DNA from 4 places in the Paenibacillus sp. FSL W8-1187 genome. Region 2 is predicted to be linked to each of the others. Evidence: riboswitches for the same ligand, from Rfam matches in the RefSeq annotation. Region 2 holds a riboswitch; each other region holds the start of a gene.
What was found. A riboswitch is a leader RNA that binds a small molecule or an ion and turns the genes downstream of it on or off. The one in region 2 is predicted to bind cyclic di-AMP.

Region 1 (3,465 bases), 1.6 Mb from region 2:
GCTCGCAGGAGCGTTCGCCTGGTGAGGGCGGCGGAAGAAAGGAGCGTGATCCCGTGTCCACCTATCTCAAGCAAGGCTGGGGGCTGACTGTCAAGCATCTGCCGATCGCCGCCTTCCTGTTCCTGTACCGGCTGCTGTGGGGCTTCTTCCTGTACCGGCTCGTCGACTCCGTCGTGCGCCCGCTCGTGCAGCGCTATCCCGGGGCGGACGGAGCCGCCACCGGCGCAGACGCGATCTTCTGGGCGGAGTCGCAGTTCCGGCTGCTCAAGACGGATCTGGCCCATCCGTATCTGTGGCTGCTGGGCGGACTGCTGCTCGCCCGCCTGCTGCTCGGTCCGCTGCTGAGCGCCGGACTCGCCTACTCCGTGCGGCATGCCGCGGAATCCGGAGCCGAAGGAGGCACGCGCTTCCTCGAGGGCATCCGCGTCTGCTGGAAGCCGTTCATCCTGCTCGCTGCCGCCGAGCTGACGCTCGCGCTCGCTCCGGCCGTCTGGCTTGCGCGGGAGGGCTTCCAACGCTTCCAGCACTACAGCTCGCTGCCGCAGCTGGCCGCGGACGCGCTGCCCTGGGCCGGAGCGTGGCTGCTCTGGATCGGACTGCTCCATGTGCTGATCCTCAGCCTGCAGTTCGGCGCGGCAAGCGGCCTGGGCGCAGGGGCGAGCTTCCGCCAGGCGCTGCGCCGCCTGCTGCCGCTGGCAGGCGTCAGCCTCGTCCTGCTGCTGCTGTCGGGCCTGCTGCAAGCCGGCGTCAGCGCTGGGGCGATGGCCTGGGCCGGCCTTGCCGCCATCGTCATCCAGCAAGGGTATCATTTCGTCCGCACGCTGATCGACGTCTGGATCCTCTCCGCGCAGTACAGCTGCTGGTCCGACAAGCCAGATGCCGGAGGACGTCAGGTTAGTTGACAAATCCGAATGTCCATCCTATAATTGTGTAAATTCTCTGACAATTTTGTCTTGTTTTTCGGACCCGAATGCGGTGTATATAACATCCAGGCCGGCCGCGCAGCGCCGCCCCGGCACCGCCCCGCGAACACCAAACCTTCATCTGCCGATGATCGTACGATCATCATCCGCAGCTTTAATGGAGCATAGAAGCCATCGAATGCAGGACATGCTAGAGGAGAGTTTCATTTTAGAGAGAGAGGAAAGATTGACCATGACCGAAAAAATCTACGCCTACTACGAGCAGCTGCATCAAGCGACCGGCGATCTGCTGGACCGCGCCGGCGCCTACCGGAACGCGCAGGAGCTGGAAGCCCTGCAGAGCGAGCACGCCCGCCTGCGCCCGGAAGGGCTCGACCTCAGCGAGGCCGCGCTGACCCGCCTGATGGGCATGCGCACGAAGCTGCTCACGTTGATGGAAAACTCGCTGTACACGGCCTGATCCCCCGATTCGGATCGCTCCGGCGCGAACGACGCGCCGACCGCAAAAGCGCCCCTCGCGAGGGGCGCTTTTTTTCGATGCGGCAGAGCCGAAGCGGCCCGCCGGCAGAGGCGTCGATTCGACTCCAGCCCCCGAAGCAAGCGCTGTCATTTGTCTCTTTCAACATGAGAATTATGAGAAAATGTCGGGAAAGGGAGGAAAATAGCTTAAAGAAAAGAATACCACTTCCAGAAGCAGTTCAAACATGCCGAGTTCCATGACTATGGAAACGGGGGAACCATCTCAGGGTGAATTGATTTCGCCCTCCTCGCCGCAAGGCAGGAAGGCCGAGAAATCATAGGGAACCTTCAACCGAACCCCACAGCTAACCTCGTAGGCTCTGGAAGGAGCACTTCAGCTTTGAAGAAGAAAGCCGCAGCAATCGCACTCGGACTTGCCCTGCTGTTCTCGGCAGGCGCGCAAAGCGCATCGGCAGGATCCAAAATGGACGGCGTCATCAGCGACGTCATCGGCACGCCGTACAAGTCGGCGGGCACCACCTCGAAAGGCTTCGACTGCTCGGGCTTCACGTCCTACGTGTTCAAGCAGTTCAAGATCACGCTCCCCCACTCGTCCGCGGCTCAATCGGCCATGGGCAAGAAGGTCGCCAAAGACGACCTGAAGGCGGGAGATCTCGTGTTCTTCAATACGAGCGGCAAGGGCGTCTCCCATGTGGGCGTCTACGTCGGCGACGGCAAGTTCGCTCACGCTTCCTCAAGCCGAGGCGTGACGATCAGCGAGCTGAGCGAGTCCTACTACGCCAAGCGCTATATGTCCGCCCGCCGCGTCATGGACGAAAAGACGTTCGAGAAGTACGCGGACGACGCTGCCGACCAGCCGGACGGCGGTCCGGACGTCGATTAAAAGCCTTTCGAAGTCGGACGAGCAGACCGCAGCAAGCCTCCCCTCGGAGCGCCTGCTGCGGTTTGTTTGCATTCCGGCAGGGTAGTACGGAAAGAGCATGATCGGCCGCGGCCGATCCAAGGAGGCAAGGACATGTATCTGTTCATCCACCGCAAGGATCTCCGAGCGGGCGATCTGCGCGCGTTCGACTACGCCGCCAGCCTTGGCATGCCGGGCATCCATGCGCTGATCCTCGACCCGGCGCAGCTCGGGGACGGCCGCGCCGAGTCCCATCCCGGACGGCATTTCCTGCGGGCGGCCGGTCTGCTGCTGCGGGATTATGCGGCGCAAGGAGCCGAGCTGCAGCTGCTGCACGGCAATCCCGCCCTCGTGCTGGACGAGCTGCTCGAGCGGGAGCCGATCCGCGAGGTCGTCGTCACCGCCGACCATACGCCTTATGCGCGGCGGCGGGACGAGCGGCTCGCCGCCGTCTGCCGCAGCCGGGGCGTGCGCTGGACGGCGCTGGAGGACGTGCCGCTCGCCGATCTGGACGCATTCCAGGAGCAGACGGGAAGAAAAGAGCCGTACCGCGTGTTCACGCCGTTCTACCGGGCGTGGAACGGTTATGTCCGCTCGCGGCTCGCGCCGCCTCCGGCCGTCGCTGCCGGCGGCCTGCCGATCGCCCGGCTCTCCGGCGGCGGCAGCTGGAGCGTGCCGGGCGAGCTGGCCGGCCTGCTCGCGGCCCCCGTGCCGGAGGACGAGCGGCCCGAGCGGCAGCTGGAGCGGTTCCTCGGCGGCAGCCTGCAGGCGTACGAGGAGCTGCGCGACCGCTACGCGCTGGATGCCGGGAGCGGCCTCTCGCGCTGGCTGAACGTCGGCGCGCTGTCGGCCCGGCGCGCCTACGGCCTCGCCCTGGATGCCGCCCGGACCGAGGACGGGCGCGAGCCGCTTGCCTTCGGCGGAGCGGCCGACTGGCGGGCGGACGCCGCGGGCCAGCTCGAGCTGGCGCTGCCGGGCAGCGGCGAAGGCCCGGGCTCCGCGCCGCGCGATCCGTCGGCCGCGGCGGCGCGCTCCGGCGCGGAGAGCTGGATCCGCCAGCTCGCCTGGCGGGAGTTCTACCTGTACCAGGCGCGGTTCGACGCGGACTTTTTCCGCTATGAGGAGCAGGTCGACCTGTCCGGCCTGACGGAGCGGCATGCG
Region 2 (3,465 bases):
CAGAGCCTCCTCGTCCGTCGAGTCCGCGCAGGCGGTATGCGTGAGCGTGCCGCTCAGATCGTCGACGAGCTCCTCGCTGCGGTCGATGCCGAGCACCTCATGGCCGAGCTGCACGAGCTCCTTGCCGAGGCTGGATCCGAAACGGCCCAGTCCGATGACGCAGAATTGACTTCCTTTGGCTCCCTTACCCATTGTCTCTCTTTCTTTCCTTTCCTATCCGATGATGATCTTGCCTTCCGGATGCTTGTAATATTCCTTGCTGGCCTTGGGCCGGAGAGCGTACGCCATCGTCAGCGGGCCGAGCCTGCCGGCGAACATGACGAAGCTGATCACGAGCTTGCTGACATCCTGCAGCCCCGGCGTAATGCCGGTGCTCAGCCCGACCGTGCCGAACGCCGACACCGTCTCGAACAGGATGCGCAGGAAGTCGCGGTCCTCGAGCGTGCAGAGCACCATCGTCGAGGCGAGCACGATGGCGATCGACAGCATCGTGATCGTCAGCGCCTTGAGGATGCGCTCCTTGGCGAGCCGGTAGCGGAACAGCACGATGTCCTCCTTGCCCCGGAGCATCGCCCACATCGCCGCCGCGAGCGTCATGAACGTCGTCGTCTTGATGCCGCCGCCGGTCGAGCCGGGCGACGCTCCGATGAACATGAGGAGGATCATGAAGAACAGGCTCGCCTGGGTCAGCGCTCCGATGTCCACCGAGTTCGGTCCGGCGGTGCGCGTCGCGACCGATTGGAACAGCGACGCGAGCAGCTTGCCGCCGAGGTCGAGCGGTCCCATCGTGCCGGCATTCCCGTATTCGAACAGGAAGATGACGGCCGTCCCGAGCGCCACCAGGCCGCCGCTTGTCAGCAGCACGACCTTGGAGTGCAGCGTCAGCCGCCGATGCCTGCGGAAGTCGACCAGATCGGACAGGACGATGAAGCCGAGGCCGCCGAGGATGACGAGCGAGACGGTGACGAGATTGACGAGCGGATCCGCGACATAGGCGGTCATGCTGCTGTAGTTGCCCATGATGTCGAAGCCGGCGTTGTTGAACATGGACACCGCATGGAAGATGCCGTAATAGACGGCCTGCCCGGGCGGCATGTCGGACAGGAAGCGCAGCGCATACAGCAGCGCGCCGCAGCCCTCGATGACGAGCGAGTACAAAAGGACGCGGCGGATCAGCCGTACGATGCCCTCCATCGAGCCTTGGTTCATCGCCTCCTGCAGCAGCAGCCGCTCCTTGAGCGAGATGCGCTTGCGCAGCACGAGCGCGAACAGCGTCGCCATCGTCATGAAGCCGAGTCCGCCGATCTGGATCATCACCAGGATGATGAGCTGGCCCGCCAGCGAATAATGCGTTCCGGTGTCGACGACGACGAGGCCCGTGACGCAGGTAGCGGATGTCGCCGTGAACAGCGCGTCGATCCAGCGCGTCCCCAGGCCGTCCGCGGTCGCGAACGGCTGCATCAGCAGCAGCGAGCCGAGCGCGATGATGAAAGCGAAGCCGGCGATCAGAATCCTCGGCGGGGAAGGGATGAGCAGCTGCCTCAGCTGCAGCCTCCAAGCGGTCATAGGCGGCCATTCTCCTTTTTTTGCACACGACAAATAGGCACCGGAAACACCCGGTGCCCAGCGCCTGTGTGAGTCCTGTCATGGAAGCCTCCGAGGTTAGCTGACGGATTCGGGCGTGACGGCCGCCCTATCCCCCCGGAAAAGTTCCGAGCGGAATTCACCCCTGCGGATCGGCTGTCCGGCTCCACGAGCCGCCGTCCGCGCTGGTTCCCCCGTTCCCGGCGCTTGTCGTCCGGAATTCGGCAGTTTAAAGTTCTATAGGATCGGATTTGATTATATAGGATAAAGGACAGGTTACCAAATGCGTCCGCAGGCGTTGGCGGCCGATTTGCTTCGTTTTTGGAGGCTGGCGGACATTGCGGAGGATGCTAGCCCCTCCGCGCTCGCTCTTTTGCCCGCTGGCTCGTCCGCGCGGCCGGGCGGCATGGATAAAAGGAAAGCCGCTGTGGTAAGGTTAAACCATGGATCCAACCAGGCAGCGCCATCAGCAAGGAGGACTTCGATGAATTCATCCCATCTTGACCAGGCTTTTCGAAGATACGTTTGGTGTGGCGCAATCGGAGCCGCTTTATTCCTGCTGCTGCAGGTCATCCCCTCGGCAGCCGGAGTCGGCGCGGAGAGCGAGCCGGTCCACCCGGTCAGCCGCGGGCAGGCGATGGCGGCTGCGGCCGACTTTGCCCAGAAGCAGCTGCGCGCGCTGCCCCAGAACGCCCACGCGGTCCATCAGGCCGACAGGCTGATGGCGGGCTATGTGGCGAAGGAGAAGCTGGGCAAGACGCTGGACAGCAGCGCCGGACTCAAGGTGCCCGTCGATGTCTGGCAGGTGACGCAGAACTTCGACGACGGCCGGCGGCTGCTCGTCGAGATCGGCATGACGAGCGGCAAGCTCGTCGGCTGGAAGCAGGTGCTCGGTCCGACCGGAGGCGACGGAGGAAGCTCCGCGCTGGAGGGCGAGGCGCTGGACCGGACGGTCCAGCGACAGGCCGACGAGCTCGGACTCGGCCAGCTGCGACGCTCGGGCCCGGCCAAAGAGGGCTCCGTCCGCTACGAGGCGGCGGCGATCACCGTCGGCGAAGCGGGCCTGATCGTCCTCGCCGCCGGCGAGCGCCTGGAGGGCGAGATCAGGCTGACCCGCTTCCAGCCCGTCTACGAGGTCCCTGCCTCCTACGCCGCCTATACGATGGAGCAGGACCGGCTCGGCGAGCAATTGTCGCTGCTCGGCAATCTGCTGCCGTCCGGTATCATGACGCTGCTGGCCATCGTCTACGCCATCGTCATGAGGCGCTTCACGTCGTTCCGCCGGGGCTGGGCGCTGGCGCTGGTCTTCCTCGCCTTCTACACAATCAACAACTTCAATCTGCTGGACGGCTTGCGGGCGATCTACGGGGGCGAGGTCAACGCAGAGCTGGCGGCGATGGCCCAGCTCGTCTTCATGACGGCGCTCACCTTCGTCATGGCGGTCGGAGCGTACTTCTCGCTCGTGGCCGGAGACGGGCTGTGGCGAGCCCAGGGCCGGCCGCTCTGGACCGCCGGCTCGGAGCCCGGCTTCGGAGCCGAGGCGTGGAGCGCGATGAAGCTTTCCTACGCGTTCGCCTTCCTGCTGCTCGGCCTGCAGACGCTCATCCTCGGCGGTCTCTCGGCCGCCACAGGCGCCTGGGCGACGACGGACGTGACCCAGTCGCCGTACAACATGGCGGCGCTCTGGCTCATGCCGCTGCTCGCATGGTGCGCCGCCATCCAGGAGGAGGCGGTGTACCGGCTGTTCGGCATCGGCCTGCTGATGAAATGGATCAAAAATCCGTTCCTCGCCTCGCTCATCCCGACGGTGATCTGGGCGCTCGGCCATGTCACCTACCCGATCTATCCGTCGACGACGAGGCTCATCGAGCTGACGATCCT
Region 3 (3,465 bases), 660 kb from region 2:
CCGCCGCGCTCTCCACCGGCGTCGCCCGCATGCCGGACGAGCGCGGAAAGCTCAAGTAGAGCTGGAATGCGTTGGACACGGCCCAGCTGTAGCTCCACTGCTCCTGGCCGCCCGTCCGTCCCTTGTACCACCAGCCGGATTCCCTTTTCCCAGTATAGTTCATCGGCGCTTCCCCTGCAAAGACGCACTGCGACACATAATTGGTGCAGTTGACCTCGAATTCCTCGTAAGCGGGATTCGGCTCGTTCCACCACTGGTCCGCGTAGGCTGCGACCAGCTCGCGCCGGTAGCGGGAGGCGCGGGAGCGGGTGTTGATGCGCGGAACGACGCCATAGTTAAGGAAAGGACGCGGCGCGCCGGGCGGCTGGATGCCGCTGCCGCCGCCATTGCCGTAGGAGCGGTGCTCGGCGAGCGCGCTGTCCGCCGCGGCATGGCCGTAGCGCGGCCGCCGCTCGCCGACGAGCGGCTCGACCCGCGTCAGCCGCCAGCTCCCGTCCGCGCCGGCCGGTGCGAGCCATATCCGCTCGCGCTCGATCCGCTCCTCCGTATACTGGCGGCCTTTGTGCTGGACATGCCGCTTCAGATGCAGCTGGAGCACGACCGACACCTCCGCGCCGGATTCGTTGACCTTGACCAGCGCGGCCCGCGTCTCGCATTGGGAGGTGAGCAGATCCCGCTCCTCGGCCCGCTCGCGCTGCCGCTGGAGCCGGTGCAGCAGGCGCAGCCGATGGTCCGCGTCCGTCATGATTCCGGCGAGCGCGCTGTCGCGCAGCTCCACCTCGGCCTGGTTGCAGGCCTGCACATAGTGCTGCACGGCGCCGCGCCAGCCTGCGGGCGGCTCGCTCCGTCGCTCCTCCCCGCCGGCATCGGCTTGCGGAGGCCTTTTTCCCACCTTGATCCGCGCCATCCTTCCCCATCCTCTCCGAAGCGCTATTTCTCCATCTTAATTTCCATCCTATGACGGATGCGCTCCGGATTATGATCCTTTTCCATGAGAGCGCTTTAGAGCGACGATGGGTCCGCATGGACGAGTTCCCGACAGCATTTCATCGAATTTTCGCTAAATATAGCCTTTTACAAGACAGGCCGGCCTGAAGTATGATAAAGTTCAGCACATTTCTATTCTGCTGAATTCCACGAAAGTGGAAGCGGGGGAACCAACCGCAGGCGCCTTGTCGCGCCTGCCGGGGTGAATCCGGCGCGCACCCGACGCGCGGCTGCCGAAGCCGCCGCGGACTGCGCCTGGTAGGGCTACTCTCTTGGCCCGAATCCGTCAGCTAACCCCGTAAGCAACCAAAGGAGAGGTTCGACCATGTCTTTGCAGGAACGCTTCACCGGCGGTCCGGAGCCGAGACGGCTGCGAGCCGTCCACCGCTCCGCCGCCTGTTGCGCCGAGCAGGAAATCGCCTGCTCCGCCTCGTTGCCGCTTCCGGTCGTACTGGATGCGTCCGAGGTCATCGAGGAGGCGGGGCACGACGCCCGCCACGCTGCTCTTCTGGTCGAGGAGCCGCTCGCTCCCGACCGCCGCATCCGCCGCATCGACCTGTTCATCAGCCGCACCACGGCGATGCTTGCAGGCGGCAGCGGCGACTATCTGGTCGCGCTTCATCTTTATGCAGGCTCGAGCCTGCACCGTGCCGTCGTCACGATGTCCTACTCCGAGGCTCCCGCCGACTGGCAGAGCTGGAGCGGCTGGTTCCAATCGTTCGTCGGCGTTCCGAGCGACGAGGTCATGTCGGTGCTCTATTATGACGCCGAGTGGATCAGCGATCATCGGGACCGTCTTTTGCGCAAGGCTCTGGAGCCCGGCTCCAGAGAAGCGATGCCCTTTCCCGCCACCGCCTTCTGGAGAAGGCACTACCTCATCGAATCTTCCGACATCCATATCCAGCACTCGATGTAATCCAGGCAACTCGATGATCCCTGCCGCATGATCCGCTCATGCAGGAAGCCCCCGAAGGGCTTTGTCCCTCGGGGGCTTCGCTGCGTTCATCGAGTTGAAAACAGGGACGAAGCGGAGCCAGCTCCGCTTCGTCCCGTTCATTCCGCTGCGCCCTGCTTTACGCGTGGCTCAGCTCCAGCTCCTCTTCCTCGTCGCGGTTGTAGCTCTCGCGGTCGAACTCGTCTTCCGACACGGCGACGAGCAGCGACGACACAGTCGTGCCGGTCGCGTTGACCGCCGTGCGGCCCATGTCGACGACGGCGTCGATCGCGAGCACGAGGCCGAGCCCTTCCAGCGGCAGGCCGAGCGCGGTCAGGACGACCGTCGTCGAGATCGACGCCGGTCCCGGCACGCCGGCGACGCCGATCGAGGAGATCGTGCTGACGAGCACGATCAGGATGTAGTCGGAGATGCCGAGCGGCACGCCGTACACCTCGGCGACGAAGATCGCCACGACCGCCGGCCAGACGCCGCCGCAGCCGTTCATGTTCATCGTCGCGCCGAGCGGCGCGACGAAGCTGGCGATGCGCGGCGACACGCGCAGCCGCTTGGTGATGACCTCCAGGTTGACCGGCAGCGTCGCGTAGCTGCTGCGCGTCGTGAAGGCGACGGCGATCGTCGGGTAGATCTTGCGCAGGAACTTGAACGGATTGAGCTTCGCCCAGAACGTGACGAGCGAGCCGAACGTCAGGATGAAGTGCAGCAGCAGCGCGACATACGTCGCGAGAATGAGGCTGATGAGCGGCTTGAGCGTATCGAAGCCGTAGCGCGCGGCCATCGAGCCGATCAGCGCATACACGCCGTATGGCGTCAGGCGGATGATGTACTTGGTCACCTGGTTCATGACCTGCTTGAGCGATTCGATGACTTGGCGCACCGGCTCGGCCGCCTCCGGCTTGCGCGAGCTGAGCTGCACGATGGCGACGGCGATGAAGATCGCGAAGATCAGCACCGGCACAACCTTGGCGTCGGCCATGTCGCCGATCGGGTTGGACGGCACGAGGTTCAGGATGACCTCGGAGAACGTCGGAATCGTCCGCGCCTCGAATCCTTCCGGCGTCTCCTGGGCGATGCCCGAGCCCGGGTTGAACGCCAGCGCCACGAGCAGGCCGATCAGCGCTGCCACGCCGGTCGTGCCGATGAAGAGCAGGATCGTCTTGGTGCCGATCTTGCGCAGCTGCCCGAGGCTCGAGATCGACGAGATGCTGGAGACGACCAGCACGGCGACGAGCGGGATGACGAGCATTTTGATGAGGTTGACGTAAATGGAGCCGAGCGTGCTGATGCTCGTGGCGTCGATCTCCAAGGAGTTCAGCGTCACGCCGACGACGAGGCCGATGCCGAGCGCGAGCAGCACCCGATAGCCGAAACCGACGCGGCGCCGCGCCAGCCAGACGAGCAGTCCGATGACGATGAGGGAGACAAGCAGGCTGATCCAGTTCGTCTGGAACGCATGCACGAGGTTGTTGTTTTCAGGCAATGAGTCCATCCCCTTCATATCCTAGTGATTTACTATGCTATAG
Region 4 (3,465 bases), 1.4 Mb from region 2:
ATCGTCGTCAAGGGGAGCGGGATGCACGCGGTGGAGGATTATCTCATGAGCCGGTATCAGATGTACTGGCAGGTGTACTTCCATCCGGTGACCCGCAGCTCGGAGATCATCCTCCGGAAAATCTTGCTTCGCGCCCAGGAGCTGTGCCGCTCGGGCTATCCGTTCGGGTGGATTCCGGATCCGATCGTCAAGCTGTTCCAAGGCCAGCTCGATGTTCCTTCCTACCTGAAGCTCGACGAGGCGCTCGTGCAGACGGCGTTCGTGGCATGGACGGAAGAGGAGGACAAGCTGCTGTCGCAGCTGTGCTCGCGGTTCCTTCATCGCAAATTGTACAAGTATATAACCTTCGAGAAAGAGCATGAATCAGAAGCGCAGCTGTGCTTCGAGGAAATGGCGGCGGCGGGAATGGATCCGGGCTATGAGCTTGAAATTGATTTCCCGTACGATCTTCCTTATCATGTGTATCGATCCGCGACCGAGGGCCTGACCGATGGAGGAAGGGGCAAGCCACCCATCCTGCTGCTCGAGCCGAGCGGAGCCGTAACGGAAATCTCGCTGCGCTCCGATGTCGTTCCCTCGATCACGGGCATGCACCGAGGCCATTACCGCCTGTATTATGATGAAGAAGCCGCCGGACGGATCCGGCATAAGCTGAAGCCGCGTACGGCGGCCCGTCTGGGCTTGGAGCAGAGCGGCGAAGCATGAAAGGAGTCGAACCATGAAAGGAATCATCGACACGCACACCCATATGGACTCACCGAAATTCGACAACGACCGCGCCGAAGCGATTCAGCGCGCGCGGGAAGCCGGCGTGGAGCTGCTGTTCAATGTCGGCTTCAACCGGGAAACGATCCCGACGACGCTGGAGCTTGCCGAATCTTATCCCTTCGTCTACGCCATCGTCGGCTGGCATCCGACCGACACGGCCGATCTGCGCGAGGGCGATCTGGCCTGGATCGAGTCGCTGATGAGCAATCCGAAGGTCGCCGCGCTCGGAGAAATCGGGCTCGATTATTACTGGGACACCTCGCCGAAGGAGGTCCAGCAGCAGGCGTTCCGCGACCAGATCGCGATCGCCAAGCGATGCCGCAAGCCGATCGTCATCCATAACCGCGACGCCCATGAGGATGTCGTCCGCATCCTCCGCGAGGAGAAAGCGGAGGAGGTCGGAGGCATCATGCACTGCTTCTCCGGCAGCTGGGAAACGGCGAAGCAGTGCCTCGACATGAACTTCTACATCTCCTTCGGCGGACCGGTCACGTTCAAAAATGCAAGGGTTCCCAAAGAGGTGCTCGCGCAAGTGCCGATGGACCGATTGCTGCTCGAAACGGACTCTCCTTACCTCGCTCCGCACCCCCATCGCGGCAAGCGGAACGAAACCTCTTTCGTCACGCTCGTGGCCGAAACGGCTGCGGAAATAAAAGGTAAATCTGTAGAAGAAATCGTTTCCATCACATCGGCAAATGCAAGAAAATGTTTCCAAATTTCTTAAAATGGCGTGATATCGGATGAAAAAAGACTTGTGGAGGAGAAAGATTGACCTTTCCTTGAATAAAACGTCCGTCATCGCCCGAAAACCCTCGATTTTGAATCTCAGAGGATTTTATCGTGTCTTTACAATCGCTTGAAGGAAACGGTATGATTCAACACAGAGCTTTGAGTGATGCAGGATTTTCATCATTCGCTTAATCTCCCCGAACGGGGGGAGCGGGGGAACCATCGCAGCAGAAGGGGACGCAAGCCGTACATACCGAAGGGATGACGCTTGACCGCCAGACAAGCTGTACTTTTCCAGGGGTGAATTCGCCGGGACCACGAGCAGGGTCCTTGAGCCGATAGGGCAGCTCTCTTGCCCGAACCCGTCAGCTAACCTCGTAAGCGCATATAAGAGAGATCAACCTCGTGCTCCACTTCCACCTGATCGTGACCACCCGGGAAGCCACGAAACAGATCCTCTGTCGACGGCTTCTTTTTGTTTGAATAATGAATTATACGTCGACATAGGGTTAACGGTGGAGGTGAGGCGAGGCTGCCAGCGGCGTGCTGCTCGGCACGTACAAAACCTAATAGTCGCGTCTTGAATTATCATGCGTAACACGAGGCGGCGGGGCTATGTAAGGAGGACCGAAGAAGTGGGCGCTATCCCTTTAAAGGAAACCCATGTACAACGATCATCCAGCAAGTCTTTCCAATGGCGATGGAAGCATGACAACCTGCGTTTGATTATCCTTAGCATAACGATCTCACTCGCAATGACTTTCATGTTTTTGGTGTTGCTGAAAGGGACGTCGGAAAAAAGCGTCTCTCTGGTGCTGAACGGGCAGGAGAAAATCGTAAGCACGAGCCATTCCTCGCTCCAGCAGCTGCTGGAGGAGCAGGCGATCGCGGTCGGACCGCATGACGAGCTGTCGATTCCGCTCGGCGCCGCGCTTCAGGAGGGCGACCGCATCGTGATCGACCAGGCGGTGCCGGTGACGATTCTTGCCGACGGCAAGGCCCTGCAGGTGAAGACCACCAAAAAGACCGTGGAAGCGGCGATCGGAGAATCCAATATTGCCGTACGGGAGCAGGATAAAGTATTCCCGAGCTCCGAAAGCAAGCTGAAAGCCAACATGACGATCCGCGTCATGAGAATCGACAAGCATCAGATTACGACCAAGCACGACATCCCGTTCACCGTCGTCCGCAAGCAGGACGCTACCCTGGAAAAGGGGCAGCTCAAGATGGTGAAGGCCGGCCAGAACGGCCAACTCGTCAAAACCTTCGAAAAGGTGTACCAGGACGGCAAACTGGTCACGAAGACTCTGCTCGCCAAATCCATGGAGAAACAAGCCGTCAGCAAGGTCGTGGCGGTGGGAACCAAGGAAAAGCCCAAACCGAAGCCAGCGGTCCTGACCGCGGCATCCTCATCTCCAGCCCTAGCTCAGACCAAATCCGGTCTCGATCTCAAAGCCAAGAAAGTTCTCACCAACGTTACCCTGACCGCGTATACCGCCGGATTCGCCTCCACGGGCAAATCCAAAGGCGACCCCGGTTACGGCGTCACCGCCTCCGGAGCGAAAGTGTCCGAAGGGCGCACCATTGCAGTCGACCCGGACGTCATCCCGCTGGGATGGTGGGTGTATATAGAAGGCATCGGCTTCCGCCGCGCCGAAGATACGGGCGGAGCGATCAACGGCAAGAAAATCGACGTGTTCTACGAAAGTGAATCCTACGTGAAAAAATTCGGCAAGAAGCGAGGCTATACGGTCTATGTCCTTGGACCGACCAAGCCGAAGCTGAGCTGATCTTTTGCGAGCGGGCCCGCTGTTTTTCAGCGGCCCGTTTTGGGCGTTTATAAGGAAATAGCGGGGAGTAAGGGACGGCGAAAGGGTCAAAGCTAGTTGTGATCTTTTACCCTGTCGCAAGCAAGCGGAACCAAAGGAGACAAGCCAGTGATCAAGGAAATCATCGTGGTCGAGGGCA

Region 1: it holds a riboswitch for cyclic di-AMP, as region 2 does, so the genes downstream of both, NYE40_RS01135 (C40 family peptidase) here and NYE40_RS18335 (TrkH family potassium uptake protein) in region 2, are expected to answer to the same signal.
Region 3: it holds a riboswitch for cyclic di-AMP, as region 2 does, so the genes downstream of both, NYE40_RS21250 (hypothetical protein) here and NYE40_RS18335 (TrkH family potassium uptake protein) in region 2, are expected to answer to the same signal.
Region 4: it holds a riboswitch for cyclic di-AMP, as region 2 does, so the genes downstream of both, NYE40_RS00140 (3D domain-containing protein) here and NYE40_RS18335 (TrkH family potassium uptake protein) in region 2, are expected to answer to the same signal.

The regions. Positions count from the first base shown of each region.
Region 1 is NZ_CP150181.1:239,733-243,197, reverse strand. Features, by position in the region: gene NYE40_RS01150 (M1 family metallopeptidase) at 1-25, shown strand, start outside; gene NYE40_RS01145 (hypothetical protein) at 54-902, shown strand; gene NYE40_RS01140 (hypothetical protein) at 1,156-1,383, shown strand; cyclic di-AMP (ydaO/yuaA leader) riboswitch at 1,619-1,777, shown strand; gene NYE40_RS01135 (C40 family peptidase) at 1,783-2,286, shown strand; gene NYE40_RS01130 (deoxyribodipyrimidine photo-lyase) at 2,419-3,465, shown strand, end outside.
Region 2 is NZ_CP150181.1:4,256,264-4,259,728, forward strand. Features, by position in the region: gene NYE40_RS18330 (TrkA family potassium uptake protein) at 1-192, opposite strand, end outside; gene NYE40_RS18335 (TrkH family potassium uptake protein) at 214-1,566, opposite strand; cyclic di-AMP (ydaO/yuaA leader) riboswitch at 1,637-1,821, opposite strand; gene NYE40_RS18340 (CPBP family intramembrane glutamic endopeptidase) at 2,069-3,465, shown strand, end outside.
Region 3 is NZ_CP150181.1:4,911,721-4,915,185, forward strand. Features, by position in the region: gene NYE40_RS21245 (amidase domain-containing protein) at 1-907, opposite strand, end outside; cyclic di-AMP (ydaO/yuaA leader) riboswitch at 1,116-1,307, shown strand; gene NYE40_RS21250 (hypothetical protein) at 1,313-1,903, shown strand; gene NYE40_RS21255 (dicarboxylate/amino acid:cation symporter) at 2,061-3,431, opposite strand.
Region 4 is NZ_CP150181.1:26,196-29,660, forward strand. Features, by position in the region: gene NYE40_RS00130 (HD domain-containing protein) at 1-705, shown strand, start outside; gene NYE40_RS00135 (TatD family hydrolase) at 719-1,492, shown strand; cyclic di-AMP (ydaO/yuaA leader) riboswitch at 1,673-1,896, shown strand; gene NYE40_RS00140 (3D domain-containing protein) at 2,133-3,287, shown strand; gene rnmV (ribonuclease M5) at 3,435-3,465, shown strand, end outside.